DNA from 2 places in the Streptomyces sp. V3I7 genome. Region 1 is predicted to be linked to the other one. Evidence: predicted binding sites of a transcription regulator. Region 1 holds the regulator's gene; the other holds the start of a gene.
What was found. The regulator HrcA, encoded in region 1, represses chaperone genes, less so after heat shock. The targets are predictions, from matches to a motif close to TTNGCACTCNGNNNNNCNGAGTGCNAA.
Positions count from the first base shown of each region.

Region 1 (6,443 bases):
TCTTGTACCCGGCGGCGAGGAAGCCGAGGCCGCCCGCCTCGGACACGGCGGCGGCGAGCCGCGGGACGGCGACACCGCCCGCCATCGGGGCCTGCACGATCGGATGCCGGAAGAGATCGGTCAGTGCGGAGGACATGACGGCATGTTGTCACGTCCTCCGATCAACACCGAATCGGACGGTTCCCGGGCGTCAGCGCCCGTTGAACGCGTCCTTCAGCCGCGAGAACAGGCCCTGCTGACCGGGCTGGAACTGACCCAGGGGCCGTTCCTCGCCGCGCAGTTTGGCCAGCTCGCGCAGGAGGCGCTCCTGCTCGGGGTCGAGCTTGTTCGGGGTCTGGACCTCGACGTGGACGATCAGGTCGCCCCGGCCGCCGCCGCGCAGGTGCGTGATGCCCCGGCCGTGCAGCGGGATCGACTGGCCGGACTGGGTGCCGGGCCGGATGTCGACCTCCTCCATGCCGTCCAGCGTCTCCAGCGGCACCTTGGTGCCGAGGGCCGCCGCCGTCATCGGGATCGTGACCGTGCAGTGCAGGTCGTCGCCGCGCCGCTGGAAGGTCGAGTGCGGCAGCTCGTGGATCTCGACGTACAGGTCGCCGGCGGGACCGCCGCCGGGGCCGACCTCGCCCTCGCCGGCAAGCTGGATGCGGGTGCCGTTGTCGACACCGGCCGGGATCTTGACGGTCAGGGTGCGGCGCGAGCGGATGCGGCCGTCGCCGGCGCACTCCGGGCACGGCGTCGGGACGACCGTGCCGAAGCCCTGGCACTGCGGGCAGGGACGCGAGGTCATGACCTGGCCCAGGAAGGACCGGGTGACCTGCGAGACCTCACCGCGGCCGCGGCACATGTCGCACGTCTGGGCGGACGTGCCCGGTGCGGCGCCCTCGCCGTTGCAGGTGTTGCAGACGACCGCCGTGTCGACCTGGATGTCCTTCGTCGTGCCGAAGGCGGCCTCGTCGAGCTCGACGTCGAGCCGGATCATCGCGTCCTGGCCGCGGCGGGTGCGCGAGCGCGGTCCACGCTGCGAGGCCGTGCCGAAGAACGCGTCCATGATGTCGGAGAAGTTCCCGAAGCCCCCGGCACCGAATCCGCCCGCACCCGCGCCCGCACCGGCTCCGCCGGCCTGCGAGAGCGGGTCGCCGCCGAGGTCGTAGACCTGCTTCTTCTGCGGGTCCGACAACACCTCGTAGGCGGCGTTGATCTCCTTGAACCGCTCCTGCGTCTTCGGATCGGGATTGACGTCCGGGTGCAGCTCGCGCGCGAGCCGGCGGAACGCCTTCTTGATCTCATCCTGCGACGCGTCGCGGCGCACGCCGAGAACGGCGTAGTAGTCCGTGGCCACTTACGACTCCGCCAGGATCTGTCCGACGTACCGTGCCACTGCGCGTACCGCTCCCATCGTTCCCGGGTAATCCATGCGGGTCGGTCCGACCACGCCGAGCTTGGCTACTGCCTCGCCGCCCGAACCGTAGCCGACCGCCACCACGGAAGTGGAGTTGAGTCCCTCGTAGGCGTTCTCGTGACCGATGCGTACGGTCATGCCCGAATCCCCGGCCTCCCCAAGCAACTTGAGGAGCACGACCTGCTCCTCGAGTGCTTCGAGCACCGGACGGATGGTGAGGGGGAAGTCATGTCCGAAGCGCGTCAGATTGGCGGTACCGCCGATCATCAGCCGCTCCTCGTTCTCCTCGGCCAGCGTCTCCAGCAACGTGGAGAGCACTGCGGAGACCGTACCGCGATCCTCGACCTCGAAGGCCTCCGGCAGGTCCTCCACGAGACGCGGGACGTCCGTGAAGCGCCGGCCGGCGACCCTGCTGTTGAGCCGCGCCCGCAGATCCGCGAGCGTCGCCTCGCCGCACGGCGCCGGGCAGTCCACCAGCCGCTGCTCGACCCGGCCGGTGTCCGTGATCAGCACGAGCATGACGCGCGCCGGGGCGAGCGACAGCAGCTCCACGTGCCGCACGGTCGAGCGGGTCAGGGACGGGTACTGAACGACGGCGACCTGCCGGGTGAGCTGCGCGAGCAGCCGTACCGTGCGGGCCACGACGTCGTCGAGGTCGACCGCCCCTTCGAGGAAGTTCTGGATGGCGCGCCGCTCGGGCGCGGTCATCGGCTTCACGCCGGCGAGCTTGTCGACGAAGAGCCGGTAGCCCTTGTCGGTGGGGATGCGCCCCGCGCTGGTGTGCGGCTGGGCGATGAATCCCTCGTCCTCCAGGGCGGCCATGTCGTTGCGGACGGTGGCCGGGGACACCCCGAGGTTGTGCCGCTCGGTGAGCGCCTTGGAGCCCACCGGCTCCTCGGTGCCGACGTAGTCCTGGACGATGGCGCGCAACACCTGGAGCCTGCGCTCGCTCAGCATCGCACTCACCTCCGGAATCGGTCGTCACCGCGCTTCGCGGCCTGGCACTCTGCGCGTACGAGTGCCAATGTTCCCCGGCCAAGTGTACGGCCGTGAGGTACGGCGGGGGCAAGGCCGGTCCTGCGGCGTCGTGCCCCGGACGGACCTCACCGCTAGCGTCGCGGTATGACGGTGACTTGGGAAGACCTGGGGTGGGAGCGGCTGGCCGCCGGGGCCGGCCGGTGCCGCCTGCCGGGCTGGGACTGCACGGTGGGCCTGGTTCTCGGGGAGGGGACGGCGCTCGTCGTGGACGCCGGTTCCAGCCTCGCGGAGGGCGCCCGGCTGCGGACCGAGGCACAGGAACTGACCGGGCACCGTGTGACTCATCTCGCTCTCACGCACCCCCACTTCGACCATGTCCTCGGCGCTCCCGCGTTCGCGGGCGCGGAGGTGTTCGCCGCCGTGGGCACGGACGCCGTGTTCGCGTACGAGCGCGAGGAGCTGCGTCTGGACGCCGTCCGGCACGGTCTGCCGGCCCCGGAGGCGGAGCATGCGGCCGACGCCCTCGCGGTGCCGCGCCGTCTGGTCTCCGGCGAGTGGACGCTGGACCTGGGCGGCGGCCGCCAGGTGCTGCTGGCGAACGTGGGCCCGGGGCACACGGCGTACGATCTGGCGGTTCTGGTGCCGGGCGACCCGGAGGTGGTCTTCTGCGGCGACCTGGTCGAGGAGTCCGGCGCTCCGCAGGCGGGATCCGACGCCGTCCCGGCGCAGTGGCCGGCCGCCCTGGACCGGCTGCTCGCCCTCGGCGGCGAGGACGCGCTCTACGTGCCCGGTCACGGCGCGGTGGTGGACGCGGGGTTCGTGCGCAGGCAGCGGGACGAGCTGGCGGCGCGTTTCGGCGTGTCGTAAGCGCGGGTCGCTAGTGCTGGTCGCGGGCTTCTCCTATCGTCATCCGAATGCGCCAGTACTCCGCCGACCTGACCCCGCCGTGGAAGAAGCCGAAGCCCGCCCCGGAGGTCCCGGCGGACCCCGGCCTGGTGGTGGAGGAGCCCGGCACCGGCTTCTGCGGCGCGGTGATCCGCTGCGAGGCGGGCACGGTGACCCTGGAGGACCGCTTCGGCAAGCACCGGGTGTTCCCGCTGGAGCCGAGGGGCTTCCTGCTGGAGGGCCAGGCGGTGACCCTCGTACGGCCTGCGTCAGCGGCTGTACGTCCCACCCGTACGGCATCCGGTTCGGTCGCCGTCCCCGGCGCCCGCGCCCGGGTGGCCCGTGCCGGGCGCATCTACGTCGAGGGCCGGCACGACGCGGAGCTGGTCGAGAAGGTGTGGGGCGACGACCTGCGCATCGAGGGCGTGGTGGTTGAGTACCTGGAGGGCGTGGACGACCTCCCGTCGATCGTGGCGGAGTTCGGGCCAGGGCCGGACGCCCGGCTGGGCGTGCTGGTGGACCACCTGGTGCCGGGCACGAAGGAGTGGCGCATCGCGGAGTCGGTGACGAGCGAGCACGCCCTGGTCGTCGGCCATCCGTACATCGACATCTGGGAGGCCGTGAAGCCCTCGTCCCTGGGGATTCCGGAGTGGCCGCGTGTGCCGCACGGGCAGGACTGGAAGACGGGCGTGTGCCGGGCGCTGGGCTGGCCGTCGGACAACACGGGGGCGGTCTGGCAGGCGATCCTGAAACGGGTGGGGTCCTACAGGGACCTGGAGCCGGCGTTGCTGGGACGGGTGGAGGAGCTGATCGACTTCGTCACGGCAACGGGTACCGGTAGGGCTTGACGTCGGGCAGCGTCCCGAAGCCGCTGGTGTCCACTTCGCCCCCCCCAAAGCCTCGAGTCCGTCGGGCGGCTCGAACCCCTCGAAGGACTCTGCGACTCCACGTTCGTCCACAGCGGTCATCTCCGTGGCCTCCACAATTCGCCGCGTACGGTCAGCGGCGGACTACGAATCAGGTCAGGGACCGAACCGGCGTTTCGCAGTGGTTCACCCCGCCGAGTGATCAGTCCACCAGGTCCCGCACCACCGCGTCCGCCAGCAGCCGCCCGCGCAGCGTCAGCACGGCCCGCCCCTCGTCGTACGCCCCCTGCTGCAGGAGCCCGTCCGACAGTGCCTGGCGCGAGGCCGCGAGGCCGTCGGGGCGCAGCAGATCCAGCGGCGCCCCCTCGCGCAGCCGCAGTTCCAGCAGGATGCGCTCGACCCTGCGGTCCTCGGCCGAGAGGAGTTCCCGGCCCGCGCCCGGTGAGCGGCCGGAGGCCAGCGCCGCCGCGTACGCCCCCGGGTGCTTGACGTTCCACCAGCGCACCCCGCCGACGTGGCTGTGGGCTCCGGGGCCGGCGCCCCACCAGTCGGCGCCGCGCCAGTAGAGCTCGTTGTGCAGGCAGCGGCCGGCGGCCGAGGTGGCCCAGTTGGAGACCTCGTACCAGTCGAAGCCGGCCGCGGCCAGGCGCTCCTCCGCGATGAGGTAGCGGTCCGCGTGGACGTCGTCGTCGGTCATGGGGACCTCGCCGCGGCGGATCCGGCGGGCGAGCTGGGTGCCCTCCTCGACGATGAGCGCGTAGGCGCTGATGTGGTCGGGTCCGGCGCCGAGGGCCGCGTCCAGCGAGGCCCGCCAGTCGTCGTCGGACTCGCCCGGGGTGCCGTAGATCAGGTCGAGGTTGACGTGCTCGAACCCGGCCGCGCGGGCCTCGGCGACGCAGGCCTCGGGGCGGCCCGGGGTGTGCGTGCGGTCGAGGATCTTGAGCACGTGCTGTTTCGCGCTCTGCATGCCGAAGGAGATCCGGTTGAAGCCGCCCTCGCGCAGGGTGGCGAGGTAGGCCGGGTCGACGGACTCGGGGTTCGCCTCGGTCGTGATCTCCGCGTCGGCCGCCAGCCCGAACTCGTCGCGGATCGCCGCCAGCATCCGCACCAGGTCGGCGGCGGGCAGCAGGGTCGGCGTGCCGCCGCCGACGAAGACCGTGCGGACCTCGCGCGGGTCGTCGCCGAGCACCTTGCGGGCGAGGCGGATCTCGTCGGTCAGGGTGTCCGCGTAGTTCTCCCGGGAGGCGAGCACACCGCCGGTGCCGCGCAGCTCGGTGGCGGTGTAGGTGTTGAAGTCGCAGTAGCCGCAGCGGGTCGCGCAGTACGGGACGTGCAGATAGAACCCGAGGGGTCGGTCGGCGGCCCCGGCGAGCGCGGAGGCGGGCAGCGCCCCGTCGGTGGGGACGGGCTCGCCGTCGGGGAGAGCGGAAGGCATGCCTTCCATTGTCCAGCACCAGCGCACAAGCCATGGTCCAGCACCGGCGGGAAAGCTCCGGGACGACGGAGAGGCTCCCGGACGACGGAAAGAGGCTCCCGGACGACGGGAAAGCTCCTCAGGCCGTCACTCGGCCTGGAGCACCAGCAGGGCGAGGTCGTCCTCCGGCGGGCGCGCGCCGAACTCGTGGACCAGCCGCCGGATCCGTTCCGCGATCAGCTCGGCGTCCAGACCCGCGCAGCCGGCGAGCGCCTGGGCCAGCCCGTCGCCGTCGTCGAACTGGCGGGAGCCGGAGCGCCGTTCGGTCACGCCGTCGGTGACGCACAGCAGGCTGGCGCCGTGGCCGAGCTCGATGGTCTCGCTGGTGTACGTGGCGTCCTCGACGACGCCGAGCAGGGTCTGCGGCCGGGCGGCCGTGCGGACCTCGCCGTCGGGGCCGAGGAGCAGCGGGAGCGGGTGCCCGGCGGAGGCGAGGGTGCAGCGGACGCCGCCGTCGAAGGGCACCAGTTCGCCGTAGAGCAGCGAGAGGAAGCGGGTCTGGGGACCGCCGTCGCCGGCCCCCAGGGCCCGGCCCCCGGCGGCCACGAGCGCGCGGGCGGCGGCGTCCGCGGCCTCGGTGGCGTCGTCGAGGAGGAGCTGGTTGAGGCGGTCGAGGACGTCGGCGACGCGGTAGCCCTCGCGTGCGAGCAGGCGCAGCCAGGGCCGGGCGAGCCCGATCACCACGGCGGCCTCCGGGCCCTTGCCCTGTACGTCGCCGACGGCGAAGCACCAGCGGCCCTCTCCGGCCGGGAACAGGTCGTAGAAGTCGCCGCTGGGGCCGCCCTTGTCGCACGGCTCGTAGACGAGCGCGCTGCGCAGCCCGGGGATCTCGGCGACGGCG
Region 1 covers NZ_JAUSZK010000001.1:2,223,949-2,230,391, forward strand. Annotated here, with positions in the region: gene QFZ74_RS10425 (nitronate monooxygenase) at 1-136, opposite strand, end outside; gene dnaJ (molecular chaperone DnaJ) at 191-1,339, opposite strand; gene hrcA (heat-inducible transcriptional repressor HrcA) at 1,340-2,356, opposite strand; gene QFZ74_RS10440 (MBL fold metallo-hydrolase) at 2,522-3,244, shown strand; gene QFZ74_RS10445 (DUF3097 domain-containing protein) at 3,292-4,110, shown strand; gene hemW (radical SAM family heme chaperone HemW) at 4,331-5,563, opposite strand; gene QFZ74_RS10455 (SpoIIE family protein phosphatase) at 5,690-6,443, opposite strand, start outside.

Region 2 (6,443 bases), 1.8 Mb from region 1:
CATGACCGGGATGACCCTGTTCCGGTTCGACGCCGAGGGCAAGATCGCCGAGCTGTGGTGGCAGCACGACCAGCTCGGGCTGATGCAACAGCTCGGCGCACTGGACGAGTTGGAGCGGTAGAACGGGCGAAGCCCCCGCCCCGGGAGCACCGGGAGCGGGGGCTTCGTCGTACGCGACTCGCGTGCCTCAGTGGGCGTGGCCGTGGCCGTGGCCCCCGGCGGCGGCCTCTTCCTCTTCCTTCTTCTCGACGACCAGGGTCTCGGTCGTGAGCAGCAGGGAGGCGATGGAGGCGGCGTTCTCCAGGGCGGAGCGCGTGACCTTCACCGGGTCGATGACGCCGGCCTTGACGAGGTTGCCGTACTCGCCGGTGGCGGCGTTGTAGCCCTCGCCCTTGTCCATGTCCTTGACCTTGGACACGATGACGTAGCCCTCGTGGCCCGCGTTCTCCGCGATCCAGCGCAGCGGCTCGACGACGGCGTTGCGGACGACCGAGACACCGGTGGCCTCGTCGCCGGACTTGCCGAGGCCGTCCTCGAGGACCTTGGAGGCGTGGACCAGAGCGGAGCCACCACCGGAGACGATGCCCTCCTCGACCGCGGCGCGGGTCGCGGAGATGGCGTCCTCCAGACGGTGCTTCTTCTCCTTCAGCTCCACCTCGGTGGCGGCGCCGACCTTGATCACGCACACGCCGCCGGCCAGCTTCGCGAGGCGCTCCTGCAGCTTCTCGCGGTCCCAGTCGGAGTCGGTGGACTCGATCTCGGCCTTGATCTGCGCGATGCGGCCCTCGACCTCGTCCTTCTTGCCGGCACCGTCGACGATCGTGGTGTCGTCCTTGGTGACGGTGACGCGGCGGGCGCCGCCGAGCACGTCCAGACCGACCTGGTCGAGCTTGAGGCCGACCTCCTCGGAGACGACGGTGGCGCCGGTCAGGACGGCCATGTCCTGCAGCATCGCCTTGCGGCGGTCACCGAAGCCCGGGGCCTTGACGGCGACGGCGTTGAACGTGCCGCGGATCTTGTTGACGACCAGGGTCGACAGGGCCTCGCCCTCGACGTCCTCGGCGATGATCAGCAGCGGCTTCGAGGCGCCGGCCTGGATGATCTTCTCGAGCAGCGGCAGCAGGTCCTGGATGGAGCTGATCTTGCCCTGGTTGATCAGGATGTACGGGTCGTCGAGGACGGCCTCCATACGCTCCTGATCGGTGACGAAGTACGGGGACAGGTAGCCCTTGTCGAAGGCCATGCCCTCGGTGAAGTCCAGCTCCAGACCGAAGGTGTTGGACTCCTCGACGGTGATGACACCGTCCTTGCCGACCTTGTCCATCGCCTCGGCGATGAGCTCGCCGACCTGCTGGTCCTGGGCGGACAGCGCGGCGACGGCGGCGATGTCGGACTTCTCGTCGATCGGCCGGGCCGAGGCGAGCAGGTCCTCGGAGATGGCGGCGACGGCGGCGTCGATGCCCTTCTTCAGGGCGGCCGGGGAGGCGCCGGCGGCGACGTTGCGCAGGCCCTCGCGGACCAGCGCCTGGGCCAGCACGGTGGCGGTGGTCGTACCGTCACCCGCGATGTCGTTGGTCTTGGTCGCCACCTCCTTCACCAGCTGGGCGCCCATGTTCTCGAACGGGTCCTCGATCTCGACCTCACGGGCGATGGTGACGCCGTCGTTGGTGATGGTGGGGGCACCGAACTTCTTGTCGATGACGACGTTGCGGCCCTTGGGGCCGATCGTCACCTTGACCGTGTCGGCCAGCTTGTTGACGCCGCGCTCGAGGGCGCGACGGGCGTCCTCGTCGAACTTCAGGATCTTCGCCATGACAGCGTGAGCCCTCTCGGAAGATTTGGGGTGAAAGAAACTGCGCCCCGGGCGCCCGGCTTCTTATGGGTCGCGGGGGGCCAGGGGCGCAGCTCGAAGCAACTGTGTGTGCTCGACGGTGAATTACTTCTCGATGACCGCGAGGACGTCGCGGGCCGAGAGGACGAGGTAGTCCTCGCCGTTGTACTTCACCTCGGTGCCGCCGTACTTGCTGTACAGCACGACGTCGCCGGTCTTGACGTCGAGCGGGAGACGCTCGCCGTTCTCGAAACGGCCCGGGCCCACGGCCAGGACGACGCCCTCCTGGGGCTTCTCCTTGGCGGTGTCCGGGATGACCAGGCCAGACGCCGTGGTCTGCTCGGCGTCGAGCGGCTGGACCACGATGCGGTCCTCGAGCGGCTTGATGGCAACCTTGCTGGCGGTCGTCACGATCCGACCTCCCCCTTCGGAGATCTCACGGGGTTAACTGTCTGAGGTGGCGACCAGGTGGATCCGTCGTCGCGGGTGCCGGACCTGCCCGTCGCTGTGTTGGCACTCTCCAGGGGGGAGTGCCAAAGCCGAGACTATGACTGCGATTAGCACTCGGTCAAGCGGAGTGCCAATTGCCTGCGGCGCGTCAGCCGAGGGTGCCGGTTTGGCGTACGGGGTTTACGGCGCTGCGGTGTTGGGGTGGCCGCTCCCGGGGGCTGCGCCCCCAGGCCCCCGCTGTCGGCCTGAACGGCCTCGTCCTCAAGCGCCGGACGGGCTGTTTGGCTACAGGTAGTCCTCGATGCGGGCTACCGTCAGGCCCTCCTTCTGGAGGCGGCGCAGGACCCTGGTCGTACGTTCTCTGATGTCGTCCGGGCCGATCTGGACGATGTCGCCGGGGCGGAGGCGGTGGTCGCCGTGGGTGTAGGAGAGGCCGCCGGAGGTGACGGTGGCGCGCCAGAGGACGACGGCCGCCACACCGCAGTCGGCGGCGGCGCGCAGGGTCGTGGTGTCGTACCGGTCGTAGGGCGGGCGGAAGAAGCGGGGGCGGATGCCGAAGCGGGACGTGAGTTTGTCCTGCTGGCCGCAGATCTCGGCGCGCTGGCCGGCGTAAGGCAGGCCGGGGAGCGCGGGGTGGTCGAGGGTGTGGTTCTGCACGCCGGCGCCGACCGAGCGCAGGCGCGCGAAGTGGGCGTAACCGGGGCCGACTACGGTGTCGGTGAGGAACAGGCTGACCGGGAGCCGTAGTTCGCGGACCATGTCGACGAAGCGTGGGTCCTTCTCGGCGCCGTCGTCGTAGGTGAGGAAGACGACCCGGTCGCGGGTGGGGACGTGGTCCACGACGGGCGCCAGGGCGGGGCCGGCCGTGCGGGGCGGCGCGGGGCGGGAGGCGGGCCTCGGGGCCGGGGCGAGCGGGGCCGGCAGCCCCCAGCGGCGGTACGGCTGCCGCGCGGCCGGGGTGTGGGAACGTACGCTCTGGGCCGCCTTCTTGCCGAGCCGTTCGATGGGGTCGACGGACTGGGCGCAGCCGGTGAGCAGGGCGGCGGCGGCCAGTACGGCCGCGGCGGCCCGCACGGCGCGGCGCGGGGCGGGTGCGGGGCTCACAGGTAGTCCTCCAGGCGTGCCACCGCGAACCCGTCGCGGGTGACCCGGTTCAGGAAGCGCCGGACCATCTGGGTCATGGTGCCGTTCCACTCGGCCGGGTCCTGGAAGTGGGAGAGGACGATGTCGCCGGGGTGCAGGTTCCGGTCGTCCTCGCGGTACTCCCAGTGGTCGGCGAAGACCTCCTCGCTCCAGATCGGGGCGTACTTGATCCCGCAGGACCGGGCGGCGAGCAGGGTGTCCCGGTCGTAGTTGCCGTAGGGCGGGCGGAAGACGGTCGGCCGCTTGCCGAACTGCTTCTCCATGACGTCCTGCATGCCGCAGATCTCGTCCCGCTGTTCCTCGTAGGACAGGCCGGGCAGGTAGGGGTGGTGCAGGGTGTGGTTGTCGAGGGTGACGCCCTGGGACCGCATCCGCCGGAAGTAGCCGTAGTCGTCGCCGGCGGATTCGTCGGTGAGGAAGGCCGTGTACGGGATCCGCAGGTCGCTCATCATCCGCAGGAACCCGGGGTCCTTCTCGGCGCCGTCGTCCAGGGTGAGGAAGACGACCTTCTGCCGGGTGGGGATCGTGGTGAAGACCGGGGGCAGGTCCAGTTCCTCCTGGTCGCGGACCTCGAAGCCGGCGCGAACGGTGATCCTCGGCTTGTGCGCGGGAGGCGGCGGGGGCAGCAGCGGGACCCGGCCCAGGCCCCAGCGGTCGGCGGCGGCGACCAGGGCGTCGTGGTCGGCGCCGAGCCGGGCCGCGTAGCTGTCCAGGGCGGGGGCGGCGGGCGCCTTGAGCGGCTGCTGACCGGGAGCCGGTAGTACGTCCGTTCCCCTGCCCGACGCCGAGCAGCCGGGCATGACGGCGACGAGGGCCAGCACGGCGATGCCGCCCCGGACGGCCGCCTTCCTCACCAGCGCCCCGTATTTGTCATTTTGTCGCACCGCTCGCATGGTGCCGGATCCTCGCAGGCACGGGAGGCGTTCTGGGCCCGACACCGCCGCCGGAGGCGCGGCGTCCACCGGCTGGCCCACAATGACCCGGTGAACGACCTGCTCTCCTTCCGCTCGCTGCTCACCCCCGAGGGCCTCGCCCTCCTCGACGAGGTGCGCGACACCCACCCGTCCGACGAGCTCGCCGTCGCCACCCGGCTGCGCCGCGACCACCCCGCCGACCTGGTCTCGGCGGCGCTCGGCCAGGCCCGGCTGCGCCAGCGCGCCGCGGCGAAGTTCGGCGCCGAGGACGCGGCGCGGATGTTCTTCACGCCGAACGGGGTCGAGCAGTCGACGCGGACGAGCGTGGCGACGTACCGGGCCGGCCGGCTGAACGAGCTGGGGGTGACGTCCGTCGCGGACCTGTGCTGCGGGATCGGCGGCGACGCGATCGCGCTGGCGCGGGCCGGGATCCGGGTGCTGGCCGTCGACCGGGACCCGCTGACGGCGGAGGTCGCGCGGGCGAACGCCGAGGCTCTGGGGCTGGAGGACCTGATCGAGGTGCGGGAGGCGGACGTCACGGAGGTCGACACCTCCGGGTACGACGCCGTGTTCGTGGACCCGGCGCGGCGCGGCGGCCGGGGCCGCATCTTCGACCCGGAGGCCTACTCGCCGCCGTTGTCCTGGGCGGTGGGCGCGGCGACGGCCGCTCCGCGCGCTGCGCTGAAGATCGCGCCCGGCATTCCCCACGAGGCGATCCCGGCCGAGGCCGAGGCCGAGTGGATCTCGGACGGCGGGGACGTGAAGGAGGCGGTGCTGTGGTTCGGCGCCGGGGTCCGTCCGGGCGCCATGCGCGCGACGCTGCTGCCGGGCCCGCGCTCGCTGGTCGGTCGGGGGCTGCCCGACCCTGAAGTGCGGCCCGTGGGGCGGTACTTGTACGAGCCCGACGGCGCCGTCATCCGCGCACACCTGGTGGCGGACGTCGCCGAGGAGGTCGGGGGCGGATTGATCGACCCGACCATCGCCTACGTGACGTCCGACGAGCTGCACGACACGGTCCACGCGTCGGCGTACGAGATCACCGATCAACTCCCCTTCAACGTCAAGAAGCTGAAGGCCCTGCTGCGGGAACGCGGCGTCGGCACCCTGACCGTGAAGAAGCGCGGTTCGGCGGTCGAGCCGGAGGAACTGCGGAAGAAGGTCAAGCCACAGGGACCGAACGCGGCGACGGTGTTCCTCACCCGGGTCGCGGGGGCGCCGACGATGCTGATCGGCGGTCCAGTGGGCTGAGCCCGAGGCGGGGAACGTGAACACCCCGCCCCAGCTGACTGGGGCGGGGTGTTCATGGAGCGCCGGGCAGGCCTTGCACCTGCATTTCCCCGCAGGAAGCGGGGCGTCTTTCCTTGGACCACCAACGCACTGCGTCCGTACCGGAGTTCCGGCCGTTCGCGTGTCATGATCATAGCCGGTCGGCGGGGCGTCACGCCACCTCAGGAGGTGAAGTCCCCGTCCACCGACTCGAATCGCCAGCGGTGCACGGCCCGGGTGATCAAGTCCGTGTCCGGTTCGGGCAGTTCCGGGAGGTCCGCGTCGTACGGGGCGTCCCACCAGGTGATGACCAGGACGCGGTCCTGGGGTGCCCGGAGGATCTCGCGGCGGAGCGGCCGTTCGGCCGGCTCCTGTGCGCGGGCCCAGGCCAGGAGTTCCTCGCCCCGGCCCGCTCTCGCCCGCGCCTCCCACATCAGCGCGACCGTCACGAGTACAGGTTCTCCTGGCTGACCTCGTGCACGTGGTCATGGCCGTGGCCCTGCCCGGGGACATGCGGATCCGTGACCGGCAGCGAGGAGTCGGCGGACAGGTCCCAGTCCGAGGCGGACCGGTTACGGGCCACCATCTCCGCGCCGAGCGCGGCGACCATCGCGCCGTTGTCCGTGCACAGCTTGGGGCGCGGGACGCGCAGCCGGATGCCGGCCTTCTCACAGCGCTCCTGGGCCAGGGCGCGCAGCCGGGAGTTGGCCGCGACGCCGCCGCCGATCATGAGGTGGTCGACGCCCTCGTCACGGCAGGCCCGCACCGCCTTCCTGGTCAGCACGTCGACGACCGCCTCCTGGAAGGAGGCCGCGACATCACGCACCGGGACTTCCTCG
Region 2 covers NZ_JAUSZK010000001.1:4,020,055-4,026,497, reverse strand. Annotated here, with positions in the region: gene QFZ74_RS18955 (ester cyclase) at 1-121, shown strand, start outside; gene groL (chaperonin GroEL) at 188-1,813, opposite strand; gene groES (co-chaperone GroES) at 1,937-2,245, opposite strand; gene QFZ74_RS18940 (polysaccharide deacetylase family protein) at 2,567-3,385, opposite strand; gene QFZ74_RS18935 (polysaccharide deacetylase family protein) at 3,382-4,317, opposite strand; gene QFZ74_RS18930 (methyltransferase domain-containing protein) at 4,408-5,586, shown strand; gene QFZ74_RS18925 (hypothetical protein) at 5,787-6,053, opposite strand; gene tsaD (tRNA (adenosine(37)-N6)-threonylcarbamoyltransferase complex transferase subunit TsaD) at 6,050-6,443, opposite strand, start outside.
Region 2: the regulator HrcA is predicted to act here: its motif matches at 2,389-2,415, upstream of groES (co-chaperone GroES).